One region of the Streptomyces sp. NPDC058674 genome, then DNA from elsewhere that is predicted to be linked to it. Evidence: predicted binding sites of a transcription regulator. Region 1 holds the regulator's gene; the other holds the start of a gene.
The links. Region 1 encodes HrcA, which represses chaperone genes, less so after heat shock. Its sites were predicted from a motif close to TTNGCACTCNGNNNNNCNGAGTGCNAA; they were not measured.
Positions count from the first base shown of each region.

Region 2: a site for HrcA is predicted at 6,318-6,344, ahead of groES (co-chaperone GroES). Genes of this name have one in related genera too.

Region 1 covers NZ_JBHXSC010000054.1:17,054-26,458, reverse strand. Annotated here, with positions in the region: gene ACFWU6_RS24570 (PfkB family carbohydrate kinase) at 1-943, opposite strand, end outside; partial or broken gene ACFWU6_RS24565 (MFS transporter) at 1,137-1,433, shown strand; gene ACFWU6_RS24560 (ribonuclease Z) at 1,737-2,645, opposite strand; gene ACFWU6_RS24555 (histidine triad nucleotide-binding protein) at 2,649-3,008, opposite strand; gene ACFWU6_RS24550 (16S rRNA (uracil(1498)-N(3))-methyltransferase) at 3,181-3,924, opposite strand; gene ACFWU6_RS24545 (nitronate monooxygenase) at 3,921-5,012, opposite strand; gene dnaJ (molecular chaperone DnaJ) at 5,156-6,292, opposite strand; gene hrcA (heat-inducible transcriptional repressor HrcA) at 6,293-7,309, opposite strand; gene ACFWU6_RS24530 (MBL fold metallo-hydrolase) at 7,447-8,175, shown strand; gene ACFWU6_RS24525 (DUF3097 domain-containing protein) at 8,204-9,004, shown strand; gene hemW (radical SAM family heme chaperone HemW) at 9,078-9,405, opposite strand, start outside.
Region 2 covers NZ_JBHXSC010000079.1:11,657-21,061, forward strand. Annotated here, with positions in the region: gene tsaD (tRNA (adenosine(37)-N6)-threonylcarbamoyltransferase complex transferase subunit TsaD) at 1-965, shown strand, start outside; gene ACFWU6_RS29345 (hypothetical protein) at 962-1,234, shown strand; gene ACFWU6_RS29350 (methyltransferase domain-containing protein) at 1,504-2,709, opposite strand; gene ACFWU6_RS29355 (polysaccharide deacetylase family protein) at 2,833-3,771, shown strand; gene ACFWU6_RS29360 (polysaccharide deacetylase family protein) at 3,777-4,658, shown strand; gene ACFWU6_RS29365 (FtsW/RodA/SpoVE family cell cycle protein) at 4,714-6,192, opposite strand; gene groES (co-chaperone GroES) at 6,486-6,794, shown strand; gene groL (chaperonin GroEL) at 6,931-8,559, shown strand; gene ACFWU6_RS29380 (ester cyclase) at 8,665-9,363, opposite strand.

The DNA.
Region 1 (9,405 bases):
CCGACAGGGAGCCGCCGAACTCCTGGACCGACAGCGCCGCCGTCAGCCCCGCGAAGGCCAGCCGGTCCGCCAGCGGCCAGCCCGCCAGGGTCCCGGTGACGAAGCCCGCCACGTACACGTCGCCCGCGCCCGTCGGGTCGAGCGCGTCCACGGCGATCCCCGGGACCCGCGCCGTCTCCCCGGTACGGCCGTCCACCGCGTACGAACCCTCCGCGCCCATCGTCACCACCGCGATCGGCACCTTCTCGGCCAACGCCCGCGCCGCGGCGAGCGGACAGTCGGTCCGCGTGTACCGCATCGCCTCCCCCGCGTTCGGCAGGAAGGCCTCGCAGTGCTCCAGGTCGGCCAGTGCCCCCAGGTCCCAGCGGCCGCTCTCGTCCCACCCCACGTCGGCGAAGACCCGCGACCCGCGCCGCGCCGCCTCGGCGATCCACTCCTCACCGCGGCCGGGCCCCAGTGACGCGACGGCCGCGCGGGCCAGCGGCGGACACCGCGGGAACGGCCCGGGGCCCGAGGGGAGCGGTGCCTCGTGGCCGTGCGAGACCATCGTGCGCTCGCCCTCGTACGCCATCGAGACCGTGACCGGGCTGTGCCAGCCGGGGATCGTGCGCGACATCGACAGGTCGATGCCCTCGCCCTGCTCCAACGCGTCCCAGCAGTACTCGCCGTAGTGGTCGTCCCCGAAGGCGGCGGCCAGGGAGGTGCGCAGGCCGAGGCGGGCCAGGGCGGTGGCCATGTTGGCGACGCCGCCGGGGCTCGATCCCATGCCCCGCGCCCAGGACTCCGTGCCCCGCACCGGAGCCGAGTCGAGGCCGGTGAAGATGATGTCGAGGAAGACCGTTCCGGTCAGGAAGACGTCGCAGCCGGGTTCCTGGGGGTCGCGCAGCGGGCCGAGCGGGTCCACGGCGGCTGAGCGGCTGTCGATGCTGTCCCTACTGGTCACGGTGTACTCCCCGTTGCTCTTGGAGGGTCGTTTCTGCGCGCGGGTGTTCGGTGGAAAGCTGCCAGCTCTGCCCGCTCCGGACGGTACCAAAACCCAGTGTGGCGCAGATCACCACAGGAGCGCTCTTCTCCTCAACTCGGGCCGCTCGATAGACAGGGGCCCCGCTCATTCTGCGGCGGCTCCCCCGCACCACGAGGCCGCGGGCTTCCCCGGCATGGGGCTGGTCCTGGGCGGGCTGCTGCTGGCCGTGGCCGGGCCGATGGCCGCCGTGGCCCTGCACGCGGGCGGGCGCCCGCTGACCGCCGGGTCCGTCCGCCGGCGCGGCGGCGCCCCCGCCGCGGTCCTGGCGGCCGGTGCGGGCACCCCGTCGGGCGCGGTGCCGCGCGTGGGCGCCGTGGAGCTGGAGGTCGCGGAGATCCGGCTCCGCCGCGCCCCCCGCCGGACCCTGCTGCGCTCCCCGGCGGCCCGCCGTCCCCGCCAGCGGGCCTGACGGCGGTCCACGGCTCCGGCCCGCCCCGCCCGGGGGCGCACGCACCGCCGGGAAACCGCGCGGGAGCGACCGGTCCCGCCGGCTCCGGCACGAAAACCCGGCCCGGGAACCAACCGCAGCGCCCGGCCCCGCCGGGTCCACGGACCCCGCCGGGGCATCGGCACGGCAACCCGGCACGGGGAGCGGGCCCGAAGACCGGCACGACGGCGCCGGGCCCCGCCCCGCCCCGCCTACGGCCCCCGCCGACTCCGGCACGGCAACCCGGCACGGGAACCGGCACGACGGCGCCCGGCCCCGCCGGGGCTACGGACCCCGCCGGGGCATCGGCACCCGGGCCAGGTCCGCCGCCACCGTCAGCTCCCCTTCGAATCCCGCCGCCCTCGCCTGCCGCTCGAACTCCGAGGGGTCGGAGTACCGCTGCGAGAAGTGCGTGAGCACCAGGTGCCGCACGCCCGCCTCCCGTGCCACCCGCGCCGCCTGACCCGCGGTCAGGTGTCCGTGGTCGGTGGCCAGCCGGACGTCCTCGTCGAGGAAGGTCGACTCGATCACGAGCATGTCGCAGCCCGCGGCGAGCTCCGCCACCCCGTCGCACAGCCTGGTGTCCATGACGAAGGCGAACCGCTGGCCGGTCCTGGTCTCGCTGACCATGTCCAGGGTGGTCTCCCCGAGGCGCCCCTCCCGCTGGAGCCGCCCCACATCCGGTCCCTTGATCCCGTGCCGCGCGAGCAGCTCCGGCACCATCCGCCGGCCGTCCGGTTCGGTGAGCCGGTAGCCGAAGGACTCCACCGGATGCGAGAGCGGACGCGCCTCCAGCGTGTACGAGTCCTCCCGCGCCAGGACCCCGCCCCCGGCCACGGGCTCCTCGCGCAGCGCCACCGTCTCCCGGTAGGCCGTCGCGTACCGCAGCCGGTCGAAGAACTGCTGCCCGGACGCCGGGTAGTGCGCGGTCACCGGGTGCGGGACCCGGTCCAGGTTGATCCGCTGGATCACCCCGGCCAGCCCCAGGCTGTGGTCGCCGTGGAAGTGCGTGACGCAGATCCGGTTGATGTCGTGCGCGGCCACCCCGGCCCGGAGCATCTGGCGCTGGGTGCCCTCGCCCGGGTCGAAGAGGATGCCCTGCCCGTCCCAGCGCAGCAGGTAGCCGTTGTGGTTGCGGTGGCGGGTGGGCACCTGGCTGGCGGTGCCCAGCACCACGAACTCGCGTACGGACACGCTCTATCCGGGGGGCCACTCGAGGCCGCGGCCCCCGAGGACGTGCGCGTGCGCGTGGAAGACGGTCTGGCCGGCGCCGGCGCCGGTGTTGAAGACGATCCGGTAGCCCTGGCCGTCGACCTTCTCGTCGGCCGCGACCTGCCCGGCCTCGCGCAGCACGTCGGCGGCGATCCCCGGCTCGGCGGCGGCGAGCGAGGCCGCGTCCGGATAGTGCGCCTTGGGGATGACGAGCACGTGCGTCGGCGCCTTCGGGGTGATGTCCCGGAAGGCGAGGGTGGTCTCGGTCTCCCGGACCACGGTCGCCGGGACGTCCCCTGTGACGATCTTGCAGAACAGGCAGTCGGCCTGCGGTTCCCCGGCCATTGGTGCGCCTTTCGTGACGGTGATCGGTCCGGGCATCGTATCCAGCCCGGGTCCGTCCAGGACGAGCGGCCGCTGCCGAGGAGCCGCGGCCGCGCGAGCTATGGCCGCGCGAGCTACGGCTCGCGCAGACCGCGGCCCCCGCGGACTGCCGCCCGCCCGCGCGACCCGAGCGTCAGGACCAGCGCCCCGTGCGCGCGAGCAGGACCGCCGTCGCCGCGGTGCCCGCCGTGGAGGTGCGCAGGACCGAGCGCCCCAGCCGGTACGGGTGGGCGCCAGCCGCGGCGAACGCCGCGAGCTCCTCCGGGGACACCCCGCCCTCCGGGCCGACCACCAGCACGACGGAGCCCGCCTCCGGGAGGGCCGCCGCGGCCAGGGCCTCGGAGGGGGTGTCGCGGTCCTCGTGGAGGACCATCGCCAGGTCGGCGTCGGCCAGCAGCCCCGCCACCTGCTTGGTGGACAGGGCCTCCGCCACCTCCGGGAAGCGGACCCGGCGCGACTGCTTGCCCGACTCGCGGGCCGTGGCCCGCCACTTGGCCAGCGACTTGGCGCCCCGGTCGCCGCGCCACTGCGTGATGCAGCGCGAGGCCTGCCACGGCACGATCGCGTCCACGCCCGTCTCGGTCATGGTCTCGACGGCCACCTCGCCGCGGTCGCCCTTGGGCAGGGCTTGGACCACGGTGATCCGGACGGCCGGCTCGGCTTCCTCGAAGACGCCGGACACGGTCACGACCAGCCGGTCCTTGCCCTCGGCCGCCTTCACCACGGCCTCGGCCCAGCGCCCCCGGCCGTCCGCGAGGACGACGGCCTCGCCCGGGTTCAGCCGCTTGACCGACACCGCGTGCCGGCCCTCCGGGCCGTCCAGGACGAACTCCGGCCCCGCGGGGACCTCTTCGACCACGAACACCGGGGCGGTCATGACGCACTCCTCATCTGCATGGCTTTCAACGTGCTCTGCGCCTCGGCCAGTTCGGCCGCCAGCACCTCCATCAGCTCCCCGGCCGGCAGCCTCCGCGCCAGCCGGTGGCCCTGGCCCGCCCACAGGGCCATGCCCTGCGGGTCCCCGGCCGCGGCGGCCGCCTTGCGCAGCCCCGAGGTCAGGTGGTGGACCTGCGGGTACGCGGCCGGGGCGTACGGTCCGTGCTCGCGCATGAACCGGTTGACCAGCCCCCGCGCGGGCCGCCCGGAGAACGCCCGGGTCAGCTCCGTCCGGACGAACAGCGGGTCCGTGAGCGCCTTCTTGTGCAGCGGGTGCGCGCCCGACTCCGGGCACGCCAGGAAGGCCGTCCCGAGCTGGGCCGCCACCGCGCCGGCCGTGAGCAGCGCCGCGATCTGCGAGCCGCGCATCAGGCCGCCCGCCGCGATGATCGGCAGGGCGACGGACTCCCGTACCTGGGCCACCAGCGCGAGCAGCCCGACGGACGCGGTGCCGTCGGCCTGCGGGTCGTCCCAGTGGGTGCCCTGATGCCCGCCGGCCTCCACGCCCTGGACGCAGAGCGCGTCGGCGCCCACCTCCTGCGCACTGCGGGCCTCGTCCACGGAGGTCACGGTGACCACCGTGTACGTACCGGCCTGGCGCAGGGCGGTGAGCGCGGCGCCGGACGGGCAGCCGAAGGTGAAGGAGACGACCGGCACCGGGTCTTCGAGGAGGATGGCGAGCTTGGCGTCGTAGCCGTCGTCGCAGGTGCCGATGATGTCGTCGTCGGCGAGGGAGACCCCGTACCAGTTCGCCTCGCCGGCCAGCTGTCCCCGGTAGGCCTCGACGGCGGCCGGGTCCACGTGCCCGGTCTGCGGCAGGAAGAGGTTGACGCCGAAGGGGCGCCGCGTGAGCGCGCGCACCTGCTTGATCTCCTGGTACATGCCGTCGGCGGTCTTGTATCCGCCGGCCAGGAAGCCCAGTCCGCCCGCCTCGCACACGGCCGCGGCGAGCGGCGGGCACGAAGCGCCGCCCGCCATGGGAGCCTGCACGATCGGATACGGGGAGAGACCGTTCGGTGCGGTGGACATGGACTGCATCGTGCCATGTCCGGCTCATCGCACCGAATCACGGCATTCGCCTGGCATAGTCCGCTTCCCGGCCGGCCCGGGAGGATGCGGCGAGCCCGGCCGGGGTCGTCCCCGGCCGGGCTCGTACGCAGGTCGCGGGCGCGTCAGCGGCCGTTGAAGGCGTCCTTCAGCCGGCTGAAGAGACCCTGCTGCCCGGGCGCGAACTGTCCCGTCGGCCGCTCCTCGCCGCGCAGCTTGGCCAGCTGGCGCAGCAGCTCCTCCTGCTGGGCGTCGAGCTTGCTCGGGGTGGTGACCTCGACGTGCACGATCAGGTCGCCGCGCCCGCCGCCGCGCAGGTGCGTGACGCCGCGCCCGTGCAGCGGGATCGCCTGGCCGGACTGGGTGCCGGGCCGGATGTCGATCTCCTCCAGGCCGTCCAGCGTCTCCAGCGGGCACTTGGTGCCCAGTGAGGCCGCCGTCATCGGGATGGTGACCGTGCAGTGCAGATCGTCCCCGCGGCGCTGGAACGTCGAGTGCGGCAGCTCGTGGATCTCCACGTACAGATCGCCGGCGGGACCGCCGCCGGGGCCGACCTCGCCCTCGCCCGCGAGCTGGATGCGGGTGCCGTTCTCGACGCCGGCCGGGATCTTGACCGTCAGGCTGCGACGGGAGCGGACCCGGCCGTCGCCCGCGCACTCGGGGCAGGGCGTCGGGACGACGGTGCCGAAGCCCTGGCACTGCGGGCAGGGGCGCGAGGTCATGACCTGGCCCAGGAAGGACCGGGTGACCTGCGAGACCTCACCGCGGCCGCGGCACATGTCACACGTCTGCGCCGAGGTGCCGGGTGCGGCGCCCTCGCCGGAGCAGGTGGTGCACACGACGGCCGTGTCGACCTGGATGTCCTTGGTCGTCCCGAAGGCCGCCTCGTCCAGCTCCAGGTCCAGGCGGATCATGGCGTCCTGGCCCCGGCGGGTCCGTGAGCGCGGGCCGCGCTGCTGGCTCTGGCCGAAGAAGGCGTCCATGATGTCGGAGAAGTTGCCGAAGCCACCCGCCCCGAAACCGCCCGCGCCGCCGCCGCCCGAGGAGGACAGCGGATCGCCGCCGAGGTCGTAGACCTGCTTCTTCTGCGGGTCCGAGAGCACCTCGTACGCCGCGTTGATCTCCTTGAAACGCTCTTGCGTCTTGGGATCGGGGTTCACATCCGGGTGCAGCTCGCGCGCAAGCCGCCGGAATGCCTTCTTGATCTCGTCCTGGGAGGCGTCGCGGCGCACGCCGAGAACGGCGTAGTAGTCCGTGGCCACTTACGACTCCGCCAGGATCTGTCCGACGTAACGTGCCACTGCGCGTACCGCTCCCATCGTTCCGGGGTAATCCATGCGGGTCGGTCCGACCACGCCGAGTTTGGCGACGGATTCGCCGCCCGAACCGTAACCGACCGAGACGACGGACGTGGAGTTCAGTCCCTCGTAGGCATTCTCATGCCCGATCCGTACGGCCATTCCCGACTCACTGGCCTCGCCCAGCAGCTTGAGGAGCACGACCTGCTCCTCCAGCGCCTCGAGCACCGGCCTGATCGTCAGGGGAAAATCGTGTCCGAAGCGGGTGAGATTGGCGGTTCCGCCGATCATCAGCCGCTCTTCGGCCTCCTCGACCAGGGTTTCGAGGAGCGTCGCGAGCACGGTGGAAACCGTGCCGCGGTCCTCCGCCTCGAAGGATTCGGGCAGGTCCTGGACGAGCGGGGGCACATCGGTGAAGCGGCGCCCGACGACGCGGCTGTTGAGCCGGGCCCGCAGGTCCGCGAGCGAGGTGTCCGCGAAAGGGGCCTGGCAGTCGATGAGCCGCTGCTCGACGCGCCCGGTGTCCGTGATCAGTACGAGCATCAGCCGGGCCGGGGCCAGCGACAGCAGCTCGACGTGGCGCACGGTGGAGCGCGTCAGCGAGGGGTACTGGACGACGGCGACCTGCCGGGTGAGCTGCGCGAGCAGCCGCACCGTGCGGCCGACCACGTCGTCGAGGTCCACGGCGCCGTCGAGGAAGTTCTGGATGGCCCGGCGCTCGGGGGTCGACAGCGGTTTGACCCCCGCCAGCCGGTCGACGAAGAGCCGGTAGCCCTTGTCCGTGGGGATGCGGCCGGCGCTGGTGTGGGGCTGGGCGATGTAGCCCTCCTCCTCCAGCACGGCCATGTCGTTGCGCACGGTGGCGGGCGAGACGCCGAGCCGGTGCCGCTCGGTCAGCGCCTTGGAGCCGACCGGCTCCTCCGTCCCGACGTAGTCCTGGACGATGGCGCGCAGGACTTCGAGTCTGCGTTCACTGAGCATCGCGCACACCTCCAGCTGTGGTCCGTTGCCGCGGTCGTTTGGCACTCTGGGAGTTCGAGTGCCAGAGATCCCCCGCTCAGTGTACGGCCGGGTGGTCAGACCCTGGCAAGGGCGGCCCGCCAAGGTAGCGTCGCCGCATGGACGTGCGTTGGGAAGAGGCGGGCTGGGAACGGCTGACCGGACGGACCGGACGGCGCCGCCTTCCGGTGTGGGACTGCACGGTGGGGCTGGTGGTGGGCGACGACGCGGTGCTCCTCGTCGACCCGGGCTCGTCCCTGCGGGAGGGCGCCCGGGTCCGCGCGGAGGCGGAGCGCCTGACGGGCCGGCGCGTGACCCATATCGCATTCACGCACGGTCATTTCGATCACGTGCTGGGTGCGGCCGCCTTCTCCGGGGCCGAGGTGTACGCGGCGGTCGGGCTGGACTCCGTACTGGACAACACCGGGCGCGAGCAGCTGCGGCAGTCCGCCGTGGGGCACGGTCTCGCGGAGGCGGAGGCGGCGCAGGCCGTGGAGGTGCTGGTGCTCCCCCGGCACCCGGTGTCCGGCGAGTGGACGCTGGAGCTGGGCGGGGTGCGGGTGCTGCTGGCCAATGTGGGACCGGGGCACACGGGGCACGACCTGGCGGTCTTCGTGCCGGGCGAGCGGGAGGTGGCCTTCTGCGGGGACCTGGTCGAGGAGTCCGGCGAGCCGCAGGCGGGCCGGGACGCCGTGCCGTCGCGCTGGCCCGAGGCACTGGACCGGGTGCTCGCCCTCGGCGGTGACGACGCCCTGTACGTGCCGGGTCACGGAGCGGTGGTCGACGCGGCGTTCGTCCGCGTGCAACGCGCCGCACTGGCCGTGCGTTTCGGCGTGTCGGGGGCGTGAGCGCCGCGGCTCTCCTAGTGTCGGCCGGATGCGCGAGTACTCCCCCGACCTGACCCCGCAGTGGAAGCGCCCCCGGGCCGTGCCGGAGGTGGCGGCCGAGCCCGACCTGGTGGTCGAGGTGGCCGGTACGGACTTCTGCGGTGCGGTGGTGGGCTGCGAGGCGGGCACGGTCACCCTGGAGGACCGCTTCGGCAAGCGCCGGGTGTTCCCCATGGAGCCCGCCGCCTTCCTGCTCGACGGCGCGGTGGTCACGCTGGTCCGCCCGGCCCGGGGCCCGGCGGCCCCCTCCCGTACGGCGTCCGGGTCGATCGCCGTGCCGGGGGCGCGCGCCCGGGTGGCGCGGGCGGGCCGGATCTACGTCGAGGGCCGGCACGACGCCGAGCTGGTGGAGCGGGTCTGGGGCGACGACCTGCGGATCGAGGGCGTGGTGGTGGAGTACCTGGAGGGCATCGACGACCTCCCGGCCGTCGTGGCGCAGTTCGGTCCGGCCCCGGACGCGCGGCTGGGCATCCTGGTGGACCACTTGGTGCCGGGGTCGAAGGAGTCCCGCATCGCGGCCTCGGTGACCTCCCCGCACGTCCTGATCGCGGGCCACCCGTACGTGGACGTCTGGCAGGCGGTGAAGCCGTCCGCGCTGGGCATCGGCGCCTGGCCGGTGGTGCCGCGCGGGCAGGACTGGAAGACGGGTGTCTGCCGGGCGCTGGGCTGGCCGGAGAACACCGGCGCCGCCTGGCAGCACATCCTGTCGCGGGTGACCTCGTACAAGGACCTCGAGCCGACGCTGCTGGGCCGCGTCGAGGAACTGATCGACTTCGTGACGGCCCCCTAGGCCCTGTCGTCCACGCCGGAACCGCGCCGCGGGGGCCCGGTCGGCCGACCGGGTCCCGCGCCGCGGGGCGCGGTCAGTCGACCAGGTCCCGCACCACGGCGTCGGCCAGGAGCCGCCCGCGCAGGGTGAGGACCGCGCTCCCGGCCTCGTACGGAACGGGCTCCAGCAGGCCGTCGGCCAGGGCGCGGCGGGACGCCGCCAGGCCCGCCGGGGCCAGCAGCGACAGCGGGCAGCCCTCCAGCAGCCGCAGCTCCAGCAGGATGCGCTCCACGCGCCGGTCCTCCGCCGAGAGCAGTTCGCGCCCGGCGCCCGGGGACCGGCCCCCGGCCAGGGCGGCGGCGTAGGCGCCGGGGTGCTTCACGTTCCACCAGCGGACCCCGCCGACGTGCGAGTGCGCTCCG
Region 2 (9,405 bases), on a different contig from region 1:
AGGCCGGGGTCAGCGCCCGCGACCTCGACGGCATCGCCGTCACGGCCGGGCCCGGCCTGGCGGGGGCGCTGCTCGTCGGCGTCTCGGCGGCCAAGGCCTACGCGTACGCGCTGGGCAAGCCGCTGTACGGGGTGAACCACCTGGCCTCGCACATCTGCGTCGACCAGCTGGAACACGGCCCGCTGCCGGAGCCGACCATGGCCCTGCTGGTGTCCGGCGGGCACTCCTCGCTGCTGCTGGCCCCCGACATCACCTCCGACGTACGGCCGCTGGGCGCGACCATCGACGACGCGGCGGGCGAGGCCTTCGACAAGATCGCGCGCGTGCTCCAGCTGGGCTTCCCCGGCGGGCCGGTCATCGACCGGCTCGCGCGCGAGGGCGACCCCGGGGCCATCGCCTTCCCGCGCGGGCTGACCGGGCCGCGCGACGCGCCGTACGACTTCTCCTTCTCGGGGCTGAAGACGGCCGTCGCCCGCTGGATCGAGGCGAAGCGGAACGCGGGCGAGGACGTGCCGGTGCGCGACGTGGCGGCCTCCTTCCAGGAGGCGGTGGTGGACGTGCTGACGCGCAAGGCGATCCGGGCGTGCAAGGACGAGGGCGTCGACCACCTGATGATCGGCGGCGGGGTGGCGGCCAACTCCCGGCTGCGCTCGCTGGCGCAGGAGCGGTGCGACGACGCGGGGATCGTGCTGCGGGTACCGCGGCCGAAGCTGTGCACGGACAACGGCGCGATGGTGGCGGCGCTGGGCGCGGAGATGGTCAAGCGGAACCGGCCGGCCTCGGACTGGGACCTGTCGGCGGACTCCTCGCTGCCGGTGACGGAGCCGCACGTGCCGGGGACCGGACACGGACACGGGCACGGGCACGCCGCCGGCGGACACGGACACGGACACGGTCACGGACACGGCTCCGCGCACGACCACGACCACGTGCACGAGCTGAGCAAGGACAACCTGTACTCATGAGCACCGTCGCGCTGATGTGGGAGGCCCGGGCCGCCGACGGCCGGGGCAACGAACTGCTGGAGTGGGCCCGCGCCCAGGTCCTGGCCAGGGAGCCGGTACGCCGCGAGGTCTTCCGGGCCCCGCAGGACCGGGTCCTGGTGATCACCTGGTGGGAGGCGGCCGAGGGCGTGGCGGCGGACCTGCCCGAACTGCCGGAGCCCGCGGCCGACCTGATCACGCGGGCGGTCCACCGCTGGCGGTTCGAGTCGGTGGAGGTCGGCGAAGGCTGACGGCCGGGGGCCCGGGGCCCGAGCGGCCGAGGGGGCCGCTGCGGGTCCGCGCCCGGCGCCGGTGAAGCCGCCCGGGTCCGCGCCCGGGCCCCCGCCGGTCCGCGCCCGGGCCGCTGCGGGCCCGCGGCGGGCCCTCGCGGGTCTGAGCCCGGGGTCAGGCGGCGGGGCGGGCGCCCGCACCGGGCTGCCCGGCCTCGGCAAGGCCGGTGCGCACCACCGCCGGGCGCGGCGGGTCCTGCGGGCCGTGGGGCGCCCCGCCGGCCGGCGGGTCAGCGTACGGGCGCCGTCCCGGGCCGCCCCGCGGGCGAGCCGATCAGCATCGACGGAGCCCCGGCGACCCGGGTCAGGAAGACGGTCGCCGCGTGGGGGCCCTGTGGTTTGACCTTCCTGCGCAGTTCCTCGGGCTCGATCGCCGAGCCGCGCTTCTTCACGGTCAGGACGCCGACGCCGCGCTCGCGCAGCAGCGCCTTCAGCTTCTTCAGGCCGAAGGGCAGCACGTCGGTGATCTCGTACGCCGTCGCGTACGGGGTCGCGCGCAGCTCGTCGGCGGTGATGTAGGCGATGGTCGGGTCGATCAGCCGGCCGTCCAGCTGCGCGGCGACCTCCGCGACGAGGTGGGCGCGGATGACGGCGCCGTCGGGCTCGTACAGCCACCGGCCGACCGGCCCGGCCTGCGGGTCGGGGAGGGGAGCGGTGGTGACCAGCTCGCGCGGCCCCGGCAGCAGCGTGGCGCGGACGGTGCCCGGCGCGGTGCCGAACCAGAGCACGGCCTCCTTCACGTCCCCCTGGTCGGAGATCCACTCGGCCTCGGCCTCGGCGGGCACGGCCTCGTGGGGGATTCCCGGGGCGATCTTGAGCGCGGCGTACCGGGCCGCACGGGCCGTCCCCACCGCCCACGAGAGCGGCGGCGAGTAGGACTCCGGGTCGAAGATCCGGCCCCGCCCCCCGCGCCGGGCCGGGTCGATGAAGACGGCGTCGTACGAGGACACGTCCACGGCCGTGACGTCCGCCTCCCGGACCTCGATCAGGTCCGCCAGCCCCAGCGCCGCGGCGTTGGCCCGCGCGACGGCCACGGTCAGCGGGTCGCGGTCCACCGCCAGGACCCGGATGCCCAGCCGCGCCAGGGCCAGGGCGTCCCCGCCGATGCCGCAGCACAGGTCGGCGACGCTGCGCACGCCGAGGGCGGCGAACCGCTCGGCGCGGTACGAGGCCACCGGGGCGCGGGTCGCCATCTCGCCGCCCCCGGGCGTGAAGTACATCCGGAAGGCGTCCTGCGCACCGAACTTCGCCACCGCGCGCTGCCGCAGCCGGGCCTGCCCCAGCGCGGCGGAGACCAGCCCGGCCGGGTGCTCGCGGCGCAGCCGGGTGGCGAGCGCCAGCTCCTGGGCCGGGTCGTGGTCGCGGAGCGCGTCGAGGAGGGCGGTGCCCTCGGGGGTGAGGAGGGCGGCGAAGTCTTCGGGGGTCACGGGGTCCATTGTCGGCGACGGCCGGAGGCCGGTGCCCCGGGCGGGACGCTGTGGGCCAGTCGGAGGAAGGTGGGTGCGCCGCTCGCGGTGCCTTCCGGGACGGGCGCGTGTCTGCTGCCAGGATGCGCTGCTATGCAGCTAGTCGGACAAACGGAAGATAAGACGCAGAACGGTCACCGGTACGCGGCGGGTCCGCGCGGCCGGTTCGGGGTGGCCGTGGCCGCCCTGCTGGTCGCCGCCCTGGGGACGGCGTGCTCCACCGGATCCGGCGCGCCCGAGAAGCCGAAGGCGGGCACGGGCGCGGAGGCGGGCGCGGCCGGCGCGCTCAGCGCCGCGGAGAAGGCCAAGGCGGCCCAGCAGGCGCGCGTCGCCGCGGTGAAGCGCTGGGGGCTGCTCAAGATGCCGCTCACGCCGCCGGCGGCCCCGAAGGAGAAGCCCGAGATCACCACGCGCGACGGCTTCGAGGTCGAGGACCAGGAGGAGTACCCGCCGGTCTTCACCACCGTCCCCACGGAGGACAAGGTCGTCTTCCTGACGATCGACGACGGTGCGGAGAAGGACCCCGAGTTCCTGAAGATGATGAAGGAGCTGAAGATCCCGTACACGGCCTTCCTCAGCGACTACGTCGTGAACGACAACTACGCCTACTTCAAGGAGATGCAGGCCGCCGGCGTCACCTTGAACAACCACACGCTCAACCACCGCTACATGCCGGCGCTCTCGTACGAGAAGCAGCGCCAGGAGATCTGCGGCCAGCAGGACACCATGCAGAAGGTGTTCGGCAAGCGGCCCACGCTCTTCCGGCCGCCGTTCGGCAACTACAACCAGGACACGCTGCGGGCGGCCAAGTCCTGCGGCATCAAGGCGGTCCCGCTGTGGAACGCGGAGGCGTTCACGAACCGGATGGACTACCGGGAGTGGGACCGCGACCTGCACCCCGGAGACATCATCCTGACCCACTTCCGGGGCCGGGAGGACTGGAAGGGCACCATGCCTGACATGATCCGTCAGGTCATGAAGACCGTCACGGAGAAGGGGTACGCCGTGGCCCGCCTGGAGGACTATCTGTGACGTACGTGCGCCGGCTGGTAGCCGGGACGCTGGCGGCCGGCGCGCTGGCGCTGTCCCTGACGGGGTGCGGGAAGAGCGCGGACCCCGTCGGACGCCTGGGCCCGAAGGCGACGCAGGAGGCTTCGGGGGCCGGTCCCTCCGGCACGCCGTCGGCGGCCCCGCCGGGGTCGCCGAGCGGATCCGCGGGCGCCTCGGACGAGGCGTACCGCAAGTGGGGCCTGACTGCGCCCCTCGCCTACGCGCCCAAGCCCGCCCGCAAGCCCCCGCTGCCGCAGGGGGCCCCCGGGCGGGCGGCGGTCGTGGACCGAATACCCGTGCCGGCGGACGACAAGGTCGTCTTCCTGACCTTCGACGACGGCGCGGAGAAGGACCCCGAGTTCCTGAAGATGGCGGCCGACCTCAAGCTGCCGATCGCGATGTTCCTGACGGACAGCGCGGCCTCCTCGGACTACGGGTACTTCGAGAAGCTCCGCGACAACGGCTCGGCGAGCACCGTCAACAACCACACGCTGACGCACCCGAACCTGCGCACCCTGCCCTACGCGGCGCAGAAGCGGGAGATATGCGGCCAGCAGGACCAATTGGAGAAGCGCTTCGGCACGCGGCCGGCGCTCTTCAGACCGCCCTTCGGCAACTACAACGACGACACCCTCCGGGCCGCCTCGGAGTGCGGGGTCGCGCACGTGGTCCTGTGGCGGGTCTCGATGCAGATCAACAACTTCCAGTACGCCGAGGGCTCGGCCCTGCGGCCGGGGGACATCGTCCTGGCCCACTTCCGCGGTCCGTCGGAGCTCAAGGGCTCGACGGAGACCCAGATGACGGCGCGGATGCTCCAGCGCATCCAGGAACAGGGTTTCCGGATAGGGCGCCTGGAGGACTACCTCTAGGGGCGCGGCCCCCGCCCCGGCCGGCCCGCGCCCGCGGTCGGCCCCCCCGCCCCGGTCAGCCGGCTCCCGCCCCGGCCCGGGGCTGCGCCGCCGGCGGGGTGATCGCGGTCTCCGCCGGGCCGAGGGCGTCCGCCTCGCGCTGGCGCTCCGCGCTGTCGCTGATCCGCAGGAGCAGCGCCACCATGATCCAGTTGGCCAGCAGGGACGAGCCGCCCTTCGCCAGGAACGGCAGCGCCTTGCCCGTCAAGGGGATCAGGCCCGTGACGCCGCCCGCCACCACGAAGACCTGCAGGGCCAGCGCCGAGGCCAGCCCGACCGCCAGGAGCTTGCCGAAGGGGTCGCGGGCGCCGAGCGCCATCCGCAGCCCCCGCTGGACGAGGAGCGCGTAGAGGAGCAGGACGGCCATGACCCCCGCCAGGCCGAGCTCCTCGCCCACCGTGGTGAGGATGAAGTCGCTTCGGCCGGCGAACTTGATCAGCTCCGGGTGTCCCAGGCCCAGGCCCGTGCCGGAGACGCCGCCGGTGCCGAAGCTGAACAGCGCCTGCGCCGACTGGTCCGAGGCGACCCCGGCCGGCCGGTTCTCCCGGTAGTACGACAGCGGTTCCAGCCAGGCGGCGACGCGTGCCTGGACGTGCGGCTCCGTCGAGCCGACCACGAAGGCGCCGATCGAGGCCATGACCAGGCCGCACGCGATCCAGCCGGTGCGCTCGGTGGCGACGTACAGCATGACCACGAACACGCCGAAGAAGATCAGCGAGGTGCCGAGGTCGCGCTCGAAGACCAGCACCAGCATCGAGACGATCCACACCGTGACGATGGGGCCGAGCTGGCGCATCGGGGGCAGCCGCACGCCCAGGACCTTGCGGCCCGTCAGGGCCAGCGAGTCCCGGTGGACGACCAGGTAGCCGGCGAAGAAGACCGCGATCATGATCTTCACGAACTCGCCGGGCTGGAGCGAGAAGCCGAAGAGGATGATCCAGCGCTTGGCGCCGTACGTGTCCGCGCCGAAGAACGCCGGTGCGATCAGCAGCACCAGCGCCGCGGCCATGGTGATGTAGATGAACCGCTGGAGCAGCCGGTGGTCGCGCAGCAGGCCCAGCACCACCAGGCAGGCGGCCACCCCGACCACCGTCCACAACAGCTGCCCCGGGGCGTTCGCGTCCGCGCCGTACCGCTCGATGTACCCCTGGTCCAGGCGGTGCAGGAGGACCAGGCCGAGCCCGGTCAGCAGCATCGCCAGGGGGAGGACCAGCGGGTCCGCGCGGGCCGCGAAGCGGCGCACGCCCAGGTGCCCCACCAGGGAGAGCAGCGCCATGCTGATCGTGAAGCCGGCCAGGTTGGGCGGCAGCTCGTCGTTCATGGCGAGCCCCGCGCTCGCGTGCCCGAGGGTCGCGATGGCGACGACGAAGACCAGGAGCAGCGCCTCGGTGCGGCGGCGGGAGCCCGCCGCCGTCAGGGGGTCAGCCCGCGCACGGGATGCCGGCGCCCGGTGCGGCGGGGGCCGCGGCCGATGCGGGTCCGATCTGCTCTGCAATGAGGGGCTTTATCTTCATATCATCTACGACGTCGATGTCCTCCCCGGGGTTCCTTCGCACCGCACGGCGGGCGGGCGGGAGGGGGTCGGGGAGGGGGTCGGAACGACACCACCGGCGGCGAGAATTGGCACTCCGCTTGACCGAGTGCTAATCGCCGGAATAGTGTCGCACCTGGCACTCACCACTGGCGAGTGCCAACACAGCGACAGGCAGGTCCGGCACCCGCGACGACGGATCGACCTGGTCGCCCTCAGACAGTTAACCCCGGATCTCCGAAGGGGGAGGTCGGATCGTGACGACCGCCAGCTCCAAGGTTGCCATCAAGCCGCTCGAGGACCGCATTGTGGTCCAGCCGCTCGACGCCGAGCAGACCACGGCCTCTGGCCTGGTCATCCCGGACACCGCGAAGGAGAAGCCCCAGGAGGGCGTCGTCCTCGCGGTTGGCCCGGGCCGCTTCGAGGACGGCCAGCGTCTTCCGCTGGACGTCTCCGTCGGCGACGTCGTGCTGTACAGCAAGTACGGCGGCACCGAAGTGAAGTACAGCGGCGAGGAATACCTCGTCCTCTCGGCCCGCGACGTGCTCGCGATCGTCGAGAAGTAATTCGCTTCCAGATTTTGTTTGAGCTGCGCCCCTGGTCACCCTGCTGATGCCGGGCGGCGAGGGGCGCAGTTCGTTCTAGGCGGTGGAGGTCGCGGTGAGCGGCCGAGGATCGCAACGAGAGGACTGAACCGCTCCCATGCCGAAGATCCTGAAGTTCGACGAAGACGCCCGTCGCGCCCTCGAGCGCGGCGTCAACAAGCTTGCCGACACGGTCAAGGTGACGATCGGCCCCCGCGGCCGCAACGTCGTCATCGACAAGAAGTTCGGCGCCCCCACCATCACCAACGACGGTGTCACCATCGCCCGCGAGGTCGAGCTGGACGACCCGTACGAGAACCTGGGCGCGCAGCTCGTGAAGGAGGTGGCGACCAAGACCAACGACATCGCGGGCGACGGCACCACCACCGCCACCGTGCTGGCCCAGGCGCTGGTCCGCGAGGGTCTGCGCAACGTCGCCGCGGGCGCGTCCCCGGCCGCCCTGAAGAAGGGCATCGACGCCGCGGTCAAGGCCGTGTCCGAGGAGCTCCTCGCGACCGCCCGTCCGATCGAGGACAAGTCCGACATCGCCGCCGTGGCCGCGCTCTCCGCGCAGGACCAGCAGGTCGGCGAGCTCATCGCCGAGGCGATGGACAAGGTCGGCAAGGACGGTGTCATCACCGTCGAGGAGTCCAACACCTTCGGCCTGGAGCTGGAGTTCACCGAGGGCATGGCCTTCGACAAGGGCTACCTGTCCCCGTACATGGTCTCCGACCAGGAGCGTATGGAGGCCATCCTCGATGACCCGTACATCCTGATCAACCAGGGCAAGATCTCCTCGATCCAGGACCTGCTGCCGCTGCTGGAGAAGGTCATCCAGGCCGGCGCCTCCAAGCCGCTGCTGATCATCGCCGAGGACGTCGAGGGCGAGGCGCTCTCCACGCTCGTCGTCAACAAGATCCGCGGCACCTTCAACGCGGTCGCCGTCAAGGCCCCCGGCTTCGGTGACCGCCGCAAGGCGATGCTGCAGGACATCGCCACCCTCACGGGTGCGACCGTCATCGCCGAGGAGGTCGGCCTCAAGCTCGACCAGGCCGGTCTGGACGTACTGGGCACCGCCCGCCGCGTCACGATCTCCAAGGACGACACGACCATCGTCGACGGTGGCGGCAGCCACGAGGAAGTCGTCGGCCGTGTCAACCAGATCAAGGCCGAGATCGAGTCCACGGACTCCGACTGGGACCGCGAGAAGCTGCAGGAGCGCCTGGCGAAGCTCGCCGGCGGCGTCTGCGTCATCAAGGTCGGCGCCGCCACCGAGGTGGAGCTCAAGGAGAAGAAGCACCGTCTCGAGGACGCCATCTCCGCGACCCGCGCCGCGGTCGAGGAGGGCATCGTCTCCGGCGGTGGCTCCGCGCTCGTCCACGCCGTGAAGGTCCTCGAGGGCAACCTCGGCCTGAGCGGCGACGAGGCCACCGGTGTCGCGGTCGTGCGCCGCGCCGCCGTCGAGCCGCTGCGCTGGATCGCCGAGAACGCGGGCCTCGAGGGCTACGTCATCACGGCGAAGGTCGCGGAGCTCGACAAGGGCCAGGGCTTCAACGCCGCCACCGGCGAGTACGGCGACCTGGTCAAGGCCGGCGTCATCGACCCGGTGAAGGTCACCCGTTCCGCGCTGGAGAACGCCGCCTCCATCGCCTCCCTGCTGCTCACGACCGAGACCCTGGTCGTCGAGAAGCCGGCGGAGGACGAGGGCGACGCCGGTCACGGCCACGGTCACGGCCACAGCCACTGATCGCAGCTCCACGCTCCACGCTCCACGTTCCACGAGAAAGCCCCGGTCACCGCTGCCAAGCGGGGGTGACCGGGGCTTCCCCGTGCCGGGCGCTGGTCGGGGCGGCTAGCCGGGCATCATGCCCATCTGCCGCATGAGGCCGGGTGCGTCGTAGTACCACCAGCCCTCCGCGATCTCGCCGTTCTCCATCCGGAAGGTCGTGCAGCCCGACATCGCGACCTCCTTGCCGGTCGGCGCGACGCCCATGAACTCGCCCTGGTGGGTGCCCTTCCAGTCCCACAGGGTCGTGACGCAGTCGCCCTCGGCGATCTGGCGCGTCATGTCGAAGGAGAAGTCGAAGGCGTCCCGCCACATGGCCACGCTGCGCCGGAACGCGGCCCGTCCGTCGCCCCCGCCGCCGGTGCCCACGATGTCGTGGTGGGCGTATCCGGCGGCGAAGCACTCCTCGACGGCGTCCAGGTCGCCCTTCTCCGCGATGTCCTCGAAGACCCGCCGCACGATGAGCTTGTCGAGGTGCTCGTCGCGGACCACGTCCAGGTTCATGAACTTCGGCATGCCCTCGCAGAGGGCCACCATGTCCTGGAACATCTGGTCCGTCTCCGGGAGCCGGGAGTTCTTCATGGCCTCCTCGTACGACGGGAACTCGACGAGGTCGAGGTAGTGCGAGCCGGACTCGCGGTCCCGGCCGATCATGGTGTGGGTGACCGTGCGCCGACCGCTCGTCCGCTCCGCGTAGCGGTCGATGAGGGCGTTCATCTCGTCGAACCGCATGGTCTCGTAATCGATCACTTGCACGAATGTCATCGTGTCGCCTCCCGCGGTGGATGGGACACCTCCAGTTTAGGT